DNA from 4 places in the Bacillus sp. BC05(2025) genome. Region 1 is predicted to be linked to each of the others. Evidence: riboswitches for the same ligand, from Rfam matches in the RefSeq annotation. Region 1 holds a riboswitch; each other region holds the start of a gene.

The links. A riboswitch is a leader RNA that binds a small molecule or an ion and turns the genes downstream of it on or off. The one in region 1 is predicted to bind S-adenosylmethionine.
Region 2: another riboswitch for S-adenosylmethionine. It lies ahead of ACZ76X_RS07355 (YezD family protein); the one in region 1 lies ahead of ACZ76X_RS09420 (LLM class flavin-dependent oxidoreductase).
Region 3: another riboswitch for S-adenosylmethionine. It lies ahead of ACZ76X_RS00780 (ECF-type riboflavin transporter substrate-binding protein); the one in region 1 lies ahead of ACZ76X_RS09420 (LLM class flavin-dependent oxidoreductase).
Region 4: another riboswitch for S-adenosylmethionine. It lies ahead of ACZ76X_RS27360 (peptide ABC transporter substrate-binding protein); the one in region 1 lies ahead of ACZ76X_RS09420 (LLM class flavin-dependent oxidoreductase).

Annotation. Positions count from the first base shown of each region.
Region 1 is NZ_JBWYRA010000002.1:673,549-677,376, forward strand. Features, by position in the region: gene ACZ76X_RS09410 (TetR/AcrR family transcriptional regulator) at 1-272, shown strand, start outside; gene ACZ76X_RS09415 (ATP-grasp domain-containing protein) at 546-1,502, opposite strand; gene ACZ76X_RS09420 (LLM class flavin-dependent oxidoreductase) at 1,495-2,553, opposite strand; SAM riboswitch class I at 2,636-2,742, opposite strand; gene ACZ76X_RS09425 (hypothetical protein) at 3,107-3,340, shown strand; gene ACZ76X_RS09430 (SH3 domain-containing protein) at 3,491-3,828, opposite strand, start outside.
Region 2 is NZ_JBWYRA010000002.1:294,175-298,002, reverse strand. Features, by position in the region: gene lysA (diaminopimelate decarboxylase) at 60-1,376, shown strand; SAM riboswitch class I at 1,494-1,602, shown strand; gene ACZ76X_RS07355 (YezD family protein) at 1,675-1,818, shown strand; gene ACZ76X_RS07350 (phosphoadenylyl-sulfate reductase) at 1,906-2,610, shown strand; gene sat (sulfate adenylyltransferase) at 2,649-3,785, shown strand; gene cysC (adenylyl-sulfate kinase) at 3,798-3,828, shown strand, end outside.
Region 3 is NZ_JBWYRA010000001.1:152,643-156,470, forward strand. Features, by position in the region: gene ACZ76X_RS00770 (macrolide family glycosyltransferase) at 288-1,466, shown strand; gene ACZ76X_RS00775 (aspartate/glutamate racemase family protein) at 1,516-2,196, opposite strand; SAM riboswitch class I at 2,349-2,466, shown strand; gene ACZ76X_RS00780 (ECF-type riboflavin transporter substrate-binding protein) at 2,607-3,155, shown strand; gene ACZ76X_RS00785 (energy-coupling factor transporter ATPase) at 3,166-3,828, shown strand, end outside.
Region 4 is NZ_JBWYRA010000016.1:48,820-52,647, reverse strand. Features, by position in the region: gene ACZ76X_RS27360 (peptide ABC transporter substrate-binding protein) at 286-1,926, opposite strand; SAM riboswitch class I at 2,059-2,163, opposite strand; gene ACZ76X_RS27355 (aldo/keto reductase) at 2,316-3,149, opposite strand; gene proC (pyrroline-5-carboxylate reductase) at 3,151-3,828, opposite strand, start outside.

The sequences.
Region 1 (3,828 bases):
ATAGCGCAATTGAAAGTACTGGAGTATTTCCAGAATTACAAAAAGCAGCAGCAAAAGGCTATGATGATACAGTAATGTTAATGGCCTCTCTCATAAAGGAAGGAATAGAGAAACAAGAATTTAAAGAAGATATAAACATTATATCTCTCGCTTCTTTTCTTGCATCTTCAATGGAGGGAGCTATTATGGCAAGTCGAGTATCTAACGATAATATACACCATCATTATTTTATTGAACAAATAAAGCATCATCTTTTCTCTTATTCTAAATAAGTGAGAACTTACATCGCCTTCATTCAATTTTTATAAACTTAAATTGAATACATACCTCCCCCATAAAAAATATTTTCTGTTTATGAGAGGGTTGAACATTTTTTAGCAGAGGTAGCTTACAGAAGGAATATAGAAGCAATTATTGGAATATATATAGGAGTAAGAAGATCCCCTTTAGCTTAAGCTAGAGGGGGTTTTCTTATTCCTATTTCAAACTACTCAAAATATCCGCAAAGATTACTTTAACAAAAGTTTTCACTAGAACCTTATCTATTATTTAACTGACTCTACTTGTTTCTCTAATTCTCTTCCAAGGAATGTAGCAAGTTCAAGCATACCAAATTGATTCGCTTTAGACTCTGCGTCAGAATTATAGTTTGTGTTTGTATTAATATCATACGTATAAATTGTTCCATCCGCACTGCGAATAAATTCAATACCAGCAACAGTAATTTCATTTTCTTTCAAGAACTCTTTGTATTGTTCAATAATTGGCTCGTGGAAGTCCGATATAATTTCAAATTTTGTTGACGTTTCTTTCTTACTCTCTTCTCCTACTGGGCAGAAAGCATCTTGAATTGAGCAAGCATCTGCTGGACAAAGCTCAAATCCCTCTGATGTATCTACTTTAACTGCATATACAAACTGACCGCCTACAAATTCACAACGTGTAATATATGGTTCTGGCGCTTCAATATATTGCTGGATTAAAGTAATTCCATCAATCGGCTCTTCAAACGCTGGACTATCCAAATATTGTTCTAAAGCATCAATGGAATGAAAGAGTTGAACACCAAGGCCTTTCCCTGCACGGTTATGCTTTGTAATGAACGGTACTTCCCCTAACTCCCTTGCTGCTTTTACTATATGATCACGGCCAACAGCACCAATTGTTTTCGGCACTTGTATCCCAAATTTTCTTAATGCTGCATATTGATTCAATTTACTTACTTCAAGACGTAACGCACGAGACCCGTTAAATACTGTTCTTCCATATCCCTCTAGCCAAGCAAGAACTCCTTCAGTCAACTCAGGTGCATATCGATGCCCTCTCGTATGTGACGAAGCACTCATGCGGCTATAAAAAACACCTTTGGGAGGTTCTTGTTCTAACGGAAGTGTTCCTTCATTTAAAAGCCATTCCTCATATGGCAACTCCAGTTCTTCCAGCCTTTTCACTAAATGATCCGTCCATTCCTTGTTCTCATGTAATATGTAAATTTTACTCATTTGTAATCAATTCCTTTCTTTTTGCTTCAACTAATGGCATCACTTTTTCAGAAAATCGTTTCATCTCTTCAAGCTGTGGTGAAAATTGTAAAAGTAATAATGTAACACCGACTTCTTCAAAAGCAAGTATTCTTTCTGCAATTTGTTCTGGTGTTCCGATTAAATTAGGACGTAACCCGCGATTCGATACAGAATAATCATTGAGCTTTACTTGCTGTTCCAACTGCGATTTACTCACAAAATCTTGGTAACCCGCGTAACCTAACGCATCATCTTTCACATCCGTTATACGTCTCCATTCTTCTAACGCCTCTTCTTCTGTATCACGACAAATGACGTAAGCCGCCAGCCCGAATGACTGCAATGGCTCCTCTGTCACTTTCTTTCTACGATTCTTCATATCTTCTATTTTCACAGCTACTTCTTCCACTGTTCCCCCGTGCATTACATATGCATCCGCGTGATTTACAATAACCTCTTTTCCTCGCTCACTCTCACCACCTGCATAAAGCTTAATGCCTTGTTTCTGCACAGGTTTTGGACTTAAATGTGTATGCTGAAGCTCATAAAAGTTCCCCTTATAAGAGAACTCGTCTTCTTTCCAAAGCTCTTTCAAAATTGTTACAAATTCCTCTGTGCGATCATACCTTTCATCATGTGCGGTAAATACTCCGCCGTACTGCCTCGCTTCTTCTTCCCACCATGCTGAAACTACATTCAATGTAAACCGACCATTACTTAATTGATCGATATTCGCTGCCATTTTCGCTGTAACTGCTGGATTATGGAAGCCAGGTCTGACAGCTGTCATAATCTCTAATTTATCCGTTACTGCTGCAAGTGCTGCCGCAGTTGTCCACGCTTCTAAACTTGGTGCTGACACACCTTTTATATCATTTAAGTTTAATTCTGCAATCAGTGTTGTTGAAAAACCTAATTGTTCTGCCGCTTGCGCTGTTTGTTTTGCATACTCAAACGTAGGCGGCATAGATTCATCATCTACATTTCGAAGCCATCCCCCAAAAATCGGTAACCAAAAACCATACTCCACTACCTATTCCCCCTTTATCTTTTAGCCATAAAAAAAGCTACTCTTATCGAAATAAGAGTAGCCTTCTTGACTAAGTGAACCGCTCTTATCTTTCAGGTGTTTTTTCACCTGCAGGATTTGGCACCTTTCGTCTAAAACGAGGTTGCCGAAGTTTCATAGGGCCCGTCCCTCCACTTCTCAACATAAGAATTGTTTGATTTCCATTTATTATAATCATCAGAATAATAAAAATCAATACTTTAATACTTATTTTTCCGATAAACATTAAATGATATATGAAAATTCATATTGTTATAGAGGTTTATAGGAGTATTATGTTTTTTACTTGCGGATATATAAAGAGGATGTTGGATCATGTCGAAAACATCATGTATAACCAAGTTGCTTTACTTTTATCTTAAAAATACAGCAAAAGAGGTGTTCGTAGCATGAACAATAAAGTGAAACTTTAATCAGTGGGGGTTTTCTTCATCCCCCATTGATTATTAGTTGAACCAATCGGACGTTTACGGACAGTTGATCTCCCACCTAATTTCTTTGCTCCAACTGAATTTTGAGGTGGGAGTTTTACTGTCCGTTAACGCGGGATAAACGATGTGAGAATTGTGGTTCTACTACATTTAAAGAAGGAAGAGTTGGATCTGCTTATCATGCATATATTTGTGAAGATGATCCTAGTAGGCTCTTTTCAGTGGGGAAACGTTCCAAACTATTAACTACATTCTGTTTAGAGTGCGGTGAGGTGCAATTATTTAGAGTGGAGAAACCGGAGATATTTAATGAATAAAACACTAGAATCAGGATGTCCTCTATATAGAAAAAACTGGTAATTCATACACTACTTTTGTTAAAAGTGAATATTTTTCAAGAAGATAAAAAGAACTAATCCCTAGAAGGGATTAGTTCAATATCTCAAAAGCTATTATATTACATAGTTTTATGAGCAAACGTTATATAATGTTGTGTGGGACACATAACCTGTCATCCCTTTATAAGTAACTTTTAACCACTGTTTAGAATTACTATAATGCCCTTGAACATACTCACCTGTTACCCATGTGCCAGTAATTTTCTCACCACTATTAAATGTGTGTAAGACAGGTGATCCCACAGTGTAACCACTGCGCATCTTTGCACCATATGTACCTACCGTACCTCCCTTTGCACAAGCTGCTACTACTGTTTCATTTTCAGTAGTATTCGTAGCCGCGAAAGCAGAGCCGTTAAATGTAAACAAAGTAAAGATAAAAGCTGTTAATAAAGTACAAATAGATA
Region 2 (3,828 bases), 380 kb from region 1:
GCTGCAATGAATAGAAGATTGGGGTTATGAGTTTTAGAGGAAATAAGGGAGGAATTCAAATGTATTTACACGGCACAAGCCGAATCAATGGGCAAGGACACTTAGAAATTGGAGGGTGCGATACGACGCAGCTAGCAAAACAATATGGAACACCACTTTATGTATACGATGAAGAGTCAATTCGAGGAAAGTGCCGCGCGTTTCATCGTGCTTTTAAAGAAAGTGGTTTCTCTTATCAAGTAGCATATGCAAGCAAGGCGTTCTTGTGCATGGAGATGTGCCGAGTAGCTCGTGAAGAGAATATGTCATTAGATGTTGTTTCTGGAGGGGAATTATATACTGCACTACAAGCAGGATTTCCGGCATCGCGCATTCATTTTCACGGCAATAACAAAACAGATGAAGAAATTGTGATGGCTCTTCAGGCGAATATTGGTTGTTTTGTCGTAGATAACTTCTTAGAATTAGAAATTTTGCATGATTTAGCAGTGCAACATGGGAAATTTGTGAACATATTAATTCGTGTAACGCCTGGGGTAGAGGCGCACACACATGAATATATTACAACAGGTCAAGATGATTCGAAATTTGGATTTGGCGTGTCAAATGGTCAAGCGATGCAAGCAATTGAGCTTGCTTTACAAAAATCAAATTATAACGTGTTAGGAATTCATTCACATATCGGATCACAAATATTTGAAACAGCCGGCTTTGTGCGAGCGATTGAAGTTCTTCATCAATTTTTAGAAAAAGTGAGAGAGCGAACAAATTATGTAGTAAAAGTGCTAAATGTGGGCGGAGGATTCGGAATACGCTACACAGAGTCAGATACGCCATTAACTCTTGAGACGTATGTGCGAGCTGTAACAAGTGCAGTGAGAGAGCAATTTACAGTATGTAATTATCCCTTGCCAGAAATATGGGTTGAACCAGGCCGTAGTATTGTAGGTGATGCTGGAACGACCCTTTATACAGTTGGATCTGTGAAAGACATTCCTGGTATTCGGAAATATGTATCAGTCGATGGTGGGATGACTGATAATTTAAGGCCTGCTCTATATAACGCTCGTTATGAAGCGATGTTAGCAAATCGAGGGAACGATGAGAATGAGGAAGTTGTTTCGATTGCAGGAAAATGCTGTGAGAGTGGAGATATGTTAATTTGGGATATTAATCTACCGAAAGTTGCCTCTGCGGATTTACTAGCAATTTCTTGTACAGGGGCATACGGGTACTCGATGGCGAATAATTATAATCGGATTCGTAGACCAGCTGTCGTCTTCGCAAAAGGTGGTACGTCACAAATTGTTGTAGAGCGCGAAACATATGAAAATATTATTGGGAACGATCGCATACGTATTAAAGAACTTGTTTAAATGAGGAAAAAGGAGTTGTTCGGAGGGACAATTCCTTTTTTATAAAATAAAATAATTAAAATATATCGGAAAACTAGGATTGAAAAAAATCAGAATTGTGATAAAATACAAATACAAAGCTTATCAAGAGAAGCGGAGGGAACTGGCCCGACGAAGCTCGGCAACCTGCTTATAGAAAGCAAGGTGCTAAATCCAGCAAAATGGAATCCATTTTGAAAGATAAGGTAAAATATATTACCGAACAGTCTTTTCGAAATGGGAAAGATTTTTTTTATGAATAAAAAGGGGGGCTGTTCGCGTGAGTGTACGGGAACATTTTGAGGAAGTATCTGAGAAAATTGAAGCGATGCTTGCTGATATGAAATATGGTTCAATTACAATTGTTGTGCAAGATGGAAAAGTCATTCAATTAGAGAAAAGTGAAAAGGTACGTTTAAAGTAAAAAGCGCTGACTAGAAAAACTAGAGGCGGTTTTAACCTATTTTGATTAGGTTAAAACCGTCTTTTTGCTTTTACAGGGGGAAAAAACATGTTGACGTATGAAACGTGGGAAGAAAATAATGTTTCATTTTCAGAAGAAGATGAAACGAAAGGCGCGCTATCTGTTTTAAGTTGGGCTTATAAAGAATATGAAGGTGAAATTGTATACGCATGTAGCTTCGGAGTGGAAGGGATGGTATTGCTGCATCTTATAAACCAAGTAAATCCATCTGCTAAAGTTGTATTTTTAGATACAAATGTTCATTTTCAAGAAACATATGAATTAATTCAAAAAGTGCGGAGGCAATTTCCTTCATTAAATATTATAGAAAAACAACCGGAACTTACGCTTGATGAACAAGCGAAGTTGCATGGTGAGAAATTATGGGAAAGTAATCCGAATCTTTGTTGTAAGATTAGAAAAATTTTACCGTTAGAAAAATCATTAGCAGCGGAAAAAGCGTGGATATCGGGCTTAAGGAGGGAACAATCAGAAACGCGTAAGCATACAAAGTTTATAAATCAAGATCATCGCTTTCAATCTATTAAAGTTTGTCCGCTCATTCATTGGACATGGAAAGAGGTATGGCGATATGTATACAAACATAGTTTGCCGTATAACCCGCTGCATGATGTTGGATATCCAAGTATTGGGTGTGAGAAGTGTACGTTACCTGTAGGTGAGGGTGGCGATTCGAGAGATGGTAGATGGGCCGGGAAAGTGAAAACTGAATGTGGTCTACATTACCAATAAGATGAATTTGAAAATAAAGCTAAGAGAGGGTATAGAAAATGAGTACAAGAAATGAATTAGTAAATCTTATAGACGAGACATATGATGTATCACAAATTGAAAAAGAAATTGGGCTAGACAACATTGCGTTAAGTGATTTAGAGCTATTAGCAACAGGAGGATATAGCCCGCTTACTGGTTTTTTAGGGAAGAAAGATTATGATTCGGTCGTAGAAACGCTTCGTTTAGCTAATGGGAGGGTTTGGAGTATACCAATTACATTACCAGTAACAGAAGAAGTAGCAGAGAGGCTAATAGCTGGAGAGAAAGTAAAACTTGTTAACGGGGGAAACGTATATGGTGTTATTCAAATAGAAGATATTTTTGTGCCTGATAAGGAAAAAGAAGCGTTACTAGTGTATAAAACGACGGATGAGGCTCATCCAGGAGTGAAAAAATTATATGAACGACCGAACGTTTACGTCGGAGGAGCTATTATTCTTACGAAACGTTTTGAAAGTAATCCATTTCCTTCTTATCATTTAGATCCAATTGAAACGAGAGAAGAATTTAAAAAACGTGGTTGGAAAACAGTAGTCGGATTCCAAACGAGAAATCCTGTACATCGTGCCCATGAATATATTCAAAAATCTGCTCTTGAAATTGTAGATGGCCTCTTTTTAAATCCGCTCGTTGGGGAAACGAAGTCGGACGATATTCCTGCTGATGTAAGAATGGAAAGCTATGAAGTGTTACTTCAAAACTATTATCCGAAAGATCGTGTCTTTTTAGGTGTATTTCCTGCAGCGATGCGTTACGCAGGACCGAGGGAAGCGATATTTCATGCACTAGTCAGAAAGAATTTTGGATGTACCCACTTTATTGTAGGGCGAGATCATGCAGGGGTAGGAGATTATTACGGTACTTATGAAGCGCAAGAAATTTTTACAAACTTTACAGTAGAAGAATTAGGGATTACACCGCTATTTTTTGAACATAGTTTTTATTGCACGAAATGTGAAGCGATGGCTTCGACGAAAACATGCCCGCACGGAAAAGAAGATCATGTCATTTTATCGGGTACGAAAGTAAGAGAATTATTAAGAAACGGTGAGGTTCCGCCAAGTACATTTAGTCGTAAAGAAGTAGTGGAAGTGCTAATTAAAGGCTTGAAAAAAGCAGTAGTAACAGAATAGGGAGAGAACGAGATGGATACGAATATTACTTGGCATACAGCTT
Region 3 (3,828 bases), on a different contig from region 1:
CCAAAATGGGTGATAGAAAGGTAAAATTATGCTATCAATTATTCACGCTTTATAAAATAAATCATATATTGATAGCATAGGACAAGCTGAAAAGCTTATTCTAAACTCACAGAACACTCCTTATCACGGTTTGGCATCTACTTATGTAGATGCCTTTTTTAATTTAATCACTAACAATTATTTATCAACCTAAAGTAGCAAGCATATTAGGACTATTAGGTGAAGATTGACGGTAATAATTACAGTATGCTTAATAAGCGAATTGAAATGTAAGGAGTGAGAAATAAGTGCTAAATATTTTAGTGGTTAATTTTCCAGCAGAGGGACATGTAAATCCTACATTAAGTTTAGTCAAATCCTATACTGAACTGGGTGATCACGTACATTATATTACGACAGAACAATTTAAAGACAGAATTGAAGATTTGGGAGCTACTGTATATACACATCCAGATTTATTAAAGGAGATTTCTATTGATTCTGAAACTCCAGATGGGCTGAATTCTTTCTTTCGTGTACACGTTCAAACTTCTTTATATATATTAGAAATTACGAAACAATTATGTGAAAACATACATTTTGATTTCGTAATTTATGATATATTTGGCGCTGGAGAGTTAGTAAAGGAATATTTACAAATTCCAGGCATAGTTTCTTCTCCTATATTTTTAATTCCTCCAAAATTTTTGGAGACATTACCTTTTCATCCAAATGCAGAAATACCATTCGAACCTGATGAAATTTCTGAACAGTTACTATATGAAATGGGACATGAATTTGGAGTAAAGCCTAAAAATAATCTTCAATTTATGCATAACAAGGGAGATATTACTCTTGTATACACAAGTCGTTATTTTCAACCTAATAGCGATTTGTTTGGGAGAAATAACATTTTTATTGGTCCGAGTATTTTAAGGCGTAAAACAAATGTAGAGTTTCCACTTAAATTGCTTAAAGATAAGAAGGTTATATATATTTCAATGGGAACACTGCTTGAAGGACTTGAACCATTCTTTAATATGTGCATTGATACTTTCTCAGATTTTGATGGAATAGTTGTAATGGCAATTGGTGATAGGAATGATTGTTCTAAAATTAAGAAAGCGCCAGACAATTTTATAATTTCTTCATACGTACCCCAGTCAGAAATATTAAGTGAAGCAGATGTTTTTATTACACATGGCGGCATGAACAGCGTACACGACGCTATTTATTTTAATGTCCCATTTGTCATCATTCCACATGATAAAGACCAGCCAATGATAGCGCAAAGATTAACTGAGCTTGAAGCAGCCCATCGGTTATTGAAAGAGAATGTTAATATGCAAACGTTAAAAGAAGCGGTAACAGATGTTTTTTCAAATGAAAAGTATAAGTATGGAATACGAAAACTGAAAGAAAGTTTTTTAGAATGTGGTGGTTCAAAAGAAGCAATTGCAGTGATTGCATCTCTTTTAAATAAATAGTGTAGACAATATAAAAGCATAGAGGCTCTACCTTTATGCTTTTATACTATTATTCTGCAAACTGTACAGCAGTATTTGCATGTAAAAAAGCAGTATCAAAAACAGGAACAGTAAGGTCGTTTTGGGAAATGAGCAATGGTATTTCAGTGCAACCTAGTAGTATACCTTCTGCGCCATTTTGAATTAATGATTTTGTAATTTGTAATAGCTTTTCTTTTGATGTTTCTGAAATAATTCCTTTACTTAATTCATTTAAAATAACATGATGAATAAAATTTCTTTCCTCTTTATTTGGAATAATTGTCTCAATGTTATAGTTCGCTAGACGTGATTTATAGAAGTCTTGTTCCATCGTTTGTTTCGTACCTAATAGTCCGATCCGCTTTATATTCTGCTCTACCATTTCTTTAGCACTTACATCACCAATGTGAAGAAGTGGAATAGATATTGCTTGTTCTACTTCTTCAGCAAATAAATGGACTGTATTGGAACACATTAATAAACATTCAGCTCCGGATTTTTCAACCTTTTTTGCAACTGTAACTAATTCATTTTTCACTTCTTCATATTGATGATTTTGTAATAAAGTAGTTACCTCACCAAAGTCCATACTATATAAAACAAGCTTTGCATTCTGATCATATTGAGAGAGTGTAAGTGTATTAATATGTTTATAGTATAATGATGTAGATTCCCAACTTAGGCCACCAATTAAACCGATTACTTTCATCGTACATTCCTCCCGTAACTATTTTAATTTATTATTTCATAATTCCGATAAGAATACAATGATTTAAACGTACTGTTAAACGAAAAATAAAAATAATTAGAAAAGTATTGAAATTTATTCTTCTAAGTGCCATAATACGAATTACAAATTAATACTTATCCAGAGAGGTGGAGGGAACGGCCCTATGAAACCTCAGCAACCCCTATGTACATGTTATAGGAAGGTGCTAATTCCGCAGAGGACACGTGTGTGTTTTTTGGCAGATAAGAGGATTCTTGAATGTGAAAGAAAATGACCTCTTATGTAAGAGGTCATTTTTTTGTTGTATAGAAAGGGAGTGTCGATGCATAATTCATTTTCAAAATAAATATAGAGTAATAAAAGTTGACTCATATGAGAGGGGAATTGTAATGAATAAATTATCAACAAAGTTAGTAGTAGCAATCGGAATTGGAGCAGCATTATACGGTATATTAGGGCTCTGGGGATTTTCTATTGCACCAAATACGTTTATTAAACCTGCATTAGCTATCTTAACTGTTTTTGGAGCTTTATTTGGTCCAGTGGCAGGGCTGTTAATAGGACTTATCGGTCATACCGTAACGGATACAATTGCTGGCTGGGGTATTTGGTGGGGATGGGTTATTAGTTCAGGCATTATTGGTTTTGCAATGGGGCTCATTCAAAAAAGAGTTGGCTTTAGTGTGAAAAACGGGACGTATAATAAAGGCGATATTTCTTATTTAGCCATTACGGGATTAATTGGTATCGTCATTGCTATTATATTTGCTGGGGCATTCGATATTATTGTCATGGGAGAACCGTTTGACAAAATTGTAATACAAGTATTAGGAGCAACAATTGCGGATGTTATTGTATTTTTAGTTCTTGGGTTGCCAATTACAATGGGTCTAGCTAAGTCAAATAAGAAACATACACATTTAAAAATTGAAAAGTAGGGATGTTAACATGCAACCAATTATTTCTTTAGAAAAATTTAGTTTTCAATATAAGCATGCGGCACAGCCTACTGTAAAAGACATTACGTTTCATATATATCCTGGGGAAAAAGTATTAATTGCTGGGCGTAGTGGTTCAGGGAAATCAACGTTAGCTCATTGTATCAATGGGCTAATCCCATTTTCTTATGAAGGGAGTAGTACTGGAACTATTTCTATTGCCGGAAAAGACCCGAGGAAAGGGAGTATTTTTGAGCAGAGTATACAGGTAGGAACAATTTTGCAAGATCAAGATGCCCAATTTATTGGTCTTACAGTAGAAGAAGATGTGGCTTTTTATTTAGAAAATGAATGTGTAAATCAAGATGATATGAAAAAGATTGTTTCAGAATCATTAAAAAAGGTAAAGATGCATACTTTTCATAAACAAAGTCCTCATGAATTATCAGGAGGGCAAAAACAAACTGTTTCTTTAGCGGGTCTGTTAACGACAAATGCTAATATATTATTGTTTGATGAACCTTTAGCGAATTTAGATCCAGTAAGTAGCTTACATACAATAGAACTTATTAAAGATATACATAAACAATATAATAAAACAATTGTAATTATTGAACATCGAATAGAAGAAATGTTAAATCTGAATTTAGATAAAATTATTTTAATGGATGAA
Region 4 (3,828 bases), on a different contig from region 1:
GTATATACATGTAGAACTATAATCTATCGTTATATATTCCAACGTAAAAGACATTATATTTTGATGGTTAAATATTTCGTTTCTTTGATTATTTAGAATATTAACACTGGAAAGAACTATATGTCAATAATAAAAATAGATTGTTAATTTCTTAGAATAATATATTAAAAAAGCAGATTTCCTCATGTTGAGGAATCTGCTTTTCATATGTTTTGCTAAAAAAACAATTGGTGTGGACTCATAATCAGTGGGGATGAAGAAAGCCTCACTAATTAAAGCTTGAACTTATTTTTCAATTTTTGCCCACTTGAAGTTTAATTGACCTGCAAAGTCTACTTGTACAATTCCTTTCACATAAGAACGTTCTAAATAAGATTCACCCTTTTGGTAAAGAGGGGCAATGACAGAGTCTTTAAATAATATTTTCTCGGATGCTAGTAATGCTTCCCAGCGAGCTTTTTCATCACCGGCTAAAGTTGTTTTCACTTTTGCTATTGTTTCATCGAACTCCTTATTAGAGTAATGATCTAAGTTATAAGGGTTATCGGTTGTAAATAGCTCAAGGAATGTAATTGGATCCGCAAAGTCAGGGCTCCAGCCGTCAATTCCAATTTCGTAGTCACCTTTTAATAAAAGTGAAACTTGTTGTTTACGTGGTTGGGGTTTTATCGTCACTGTTAAGCCATCTAAATTCTTTTCTAGTTGTCCTTTTAAGAATTCACCAGTTTTCTTCTCAAGGTCACCGTCACTTGTTAATAGTTCTAACGTTATTTTTTCAGATCCAAGCTCTTGTTTAGCTTTTTTCCATAATTCTTGTGCAGACTTTGTATCAACCTTTGTTAAATCTCCATTTGCAGCACGGAAGTCTGTTCCGTCAGGTCCTTTTGCAAAGTTTTTCGGCACGAGACTAGAGGTTGGTGTAGAGCCATCGTTTAATAACGTATTTACAAAGGATTTTCGATCAATTGTTTGATCGATTGCTTGGCGTGCAGAAACGTTTTGAAGTATTTTGTTTTGTTGATTCATACGTAAAAACTGTACCCCTACGTTTGGACGTTCTTTAAAGTTAGCATCCTTTTTATATTTATCAACGAAGTCAGATGTTAGTTTTATACGGTCTAATTGTTTCGACTCGAATAAATTTACTTCTGTAGACTTTTCTTTTACGATGTTAAAGTTGATTTCTTCTAGTTTGACAGTATCTTTATCCCAATAGGTAGGATTTTTCTTGAATTTAAAGCTTTGTTCGTGCTTCCAATCGCTTAGTGTAAAAGCTCCGTTGTACAAGATTGTATTGTCTTCTAAGGCATACTTATCACCTTGTGCTTTAAAGAATTCCTCGTTAATTGGTAGAAATGTTGGGAACGCTGTTAAGCTAATAAAGTAAGGAACAGGGCGTTCTAATTCTACCTCAAACGTATGGTCATCAATTGCTTTTACACCAAGTTGATCGGCTGGAAGTTCTTTGTTGTTAATTTTTGTTGCATTTTTAATATCAAAGAATAGAAATGCATATTCAGAGGCTGTTGCTGGATCGACAGCTCTTTGCCAAGCGAAGACAAAATCTTTCGCTGTAACAGGAGTGCCATTTGACCATTTTGAATCTCGCAGGTGGAATGTGTATTTTGTTTTATCACCACTTACTTCATGAGATTTTGCAACACCAGGGACAGGTTTGTTACCTTCACCAAGATTATACAAACCTTCAAATACGTTTCTCATTACTTGACCAGAATCAGTATCTGTAGCACGAGCTGTATCCATTGTTCGTATTTCAGTAGGTGAAGATAAGTTTAAAACCTGTTTACTAGGCGCCTCGTCTTTTGCATTTGCTCCACTTGCTTCGTTTTTATAACTACCGCAACCAGTTAATAAAATACTTACTCCTACAACTGATGCAATACCGGGTACAAACTTCTTTTTCATTTGATTTTCCTCCTAAATAATTAAGTTCGGATGATGATGAGGGAAATGAAAAATAAAAAATCCCTCTTTTCATATTGAGAAAGAGGGATTTTTACGTACAAGTTATGCACCCGTATATAAACGAAGTCCCTCATTCTATCTTTCAAGCATAAAGCTTGCAGGAAGTGGCACAGTATTCAAAATGAACCTGTTGCCGAGGTTTCAAAGGGCCAGTCCCTCCACCTCTCTTGATACAATGAGTAAACGAATAAACTTTATTAATTTTTGTGTTTCTTTGATAATTCAAAATCTTACACCTTTGATAATAAAGTGTCAACCGGATGGAATATAGTTTAAATTTTCAGTTTTATTGAACGGAAAAACCACTGCATATGGCAGTGGTTTTTCTATTAGAAGTTAAAGTTATCTGGATCTGGACCAACGCGACGATCTTCATTTAGAGCTTGAATTGCTTTCATGTCATCAGCACTTAATTCAAAATCAAATATATTTGCATTTTCAATAATGCGATGTTCTTTAATAGATTTAGGGATTGTTACAACTTCATTTTGTAAATCCCAGCGTAAAATAATTTGTGCAGTTGATTTATTATGTTTTGTTGCAATGTCTTGTAATGTTGGGTTGTCTAGCAGTTGGCCTTGCATTAATGGTGACCAAGCTTCAAGTTGGATGTTATGTTCTTTACAGAAAGCATGCAGCTCTTCTTGTGCTAAACGTGGATGATATTCCACTTGGTTGACCATTGGCTTAATTTCAGCAATTTCAAATACGTCTTGTAAGTGGTGAATATGGAAATTACTCACACCGATAGCGCGAACACGGCCATCTTTATAAAGTTTTTCTAATGCTTTCCATGATTCGGTATATTTCCCTTTTACAGGCCAATGTACTAAATATAAATCTAAATATTCTAGACCTAATTTCTCTAATGTAGTTTCAAATGCTTGAAGTGTTGTTTCATATCCTTGATCGCTATTCCATACTTTTGATGTAATAAATAATTCTTCACGTGAAACACCTGATTCACGGATCGCTTGTCCAACGCCTTCTTCGTTTTGATAAATTGCTGCAGTATCAATGCTGCGGTAGCCATTTTTAATTGCTGCTTTTACAGATTCAATTACTTCTGAACCATCTTCTACTTTAAAAACACCTAAACCGAACCAAGGCATTTTTACACCGTTATGTAATGTTGTATAGTCTTTTAAACTTGTTAAACTCATATTAGTTCCCCCTAGCTTTTTTGTTTGTTGCTTCTACTGCTTTTTGAATTGCCTCTGAAAAATTATATTCATATAAAGCTTTGAGACCTTCAGCTGTGGAACCACCTGGTGTTGTTACTTGTTCGCGGAGATTAGCTGGGTCTTGTGTTTGTTCAAGCATAGAAGCAGAGCCAGAAATCATTTGAATGACAAGGTGTTTGGCAGTGGCTTCATCGACTCCATAACTTTTTGTTGCTTCAATTAGGCTTTCAGCAAAGTAATAAAGGAAAGCTGGTGCACTTCCAGTAACAGCAGTAAGCTGATGAACTTCTTCCTCAGTGCAAAGTTGTGAAGTACCAATGCCTCTTAAAAGCAGTTGCAAGGTTTCCTGATGCATCTCGGTTACTGATTGTCCCGTTGTATATAAGGAGATAGACTTTCCAATTTCAGCAGCTGTATTTGGCATAATCCAAGCAACTGGTGTCCCCCCGGGAAGTCTCTCTTCTAAATAAGATGGACCAATACCAGCAGCTACCGTTACGACAAGTTGATTGGATAGTAACGGAGATAATTCTGCTAATAATTCTTCATGTGCAGAAGGCGGCATTGCTAAAACAATCGTATCAACAGATGTAACATGCTGCTTCCAATCTGTTGTAGTAGACACATTATATTGCCCTTGTAATTGCTTTAGCTTTTC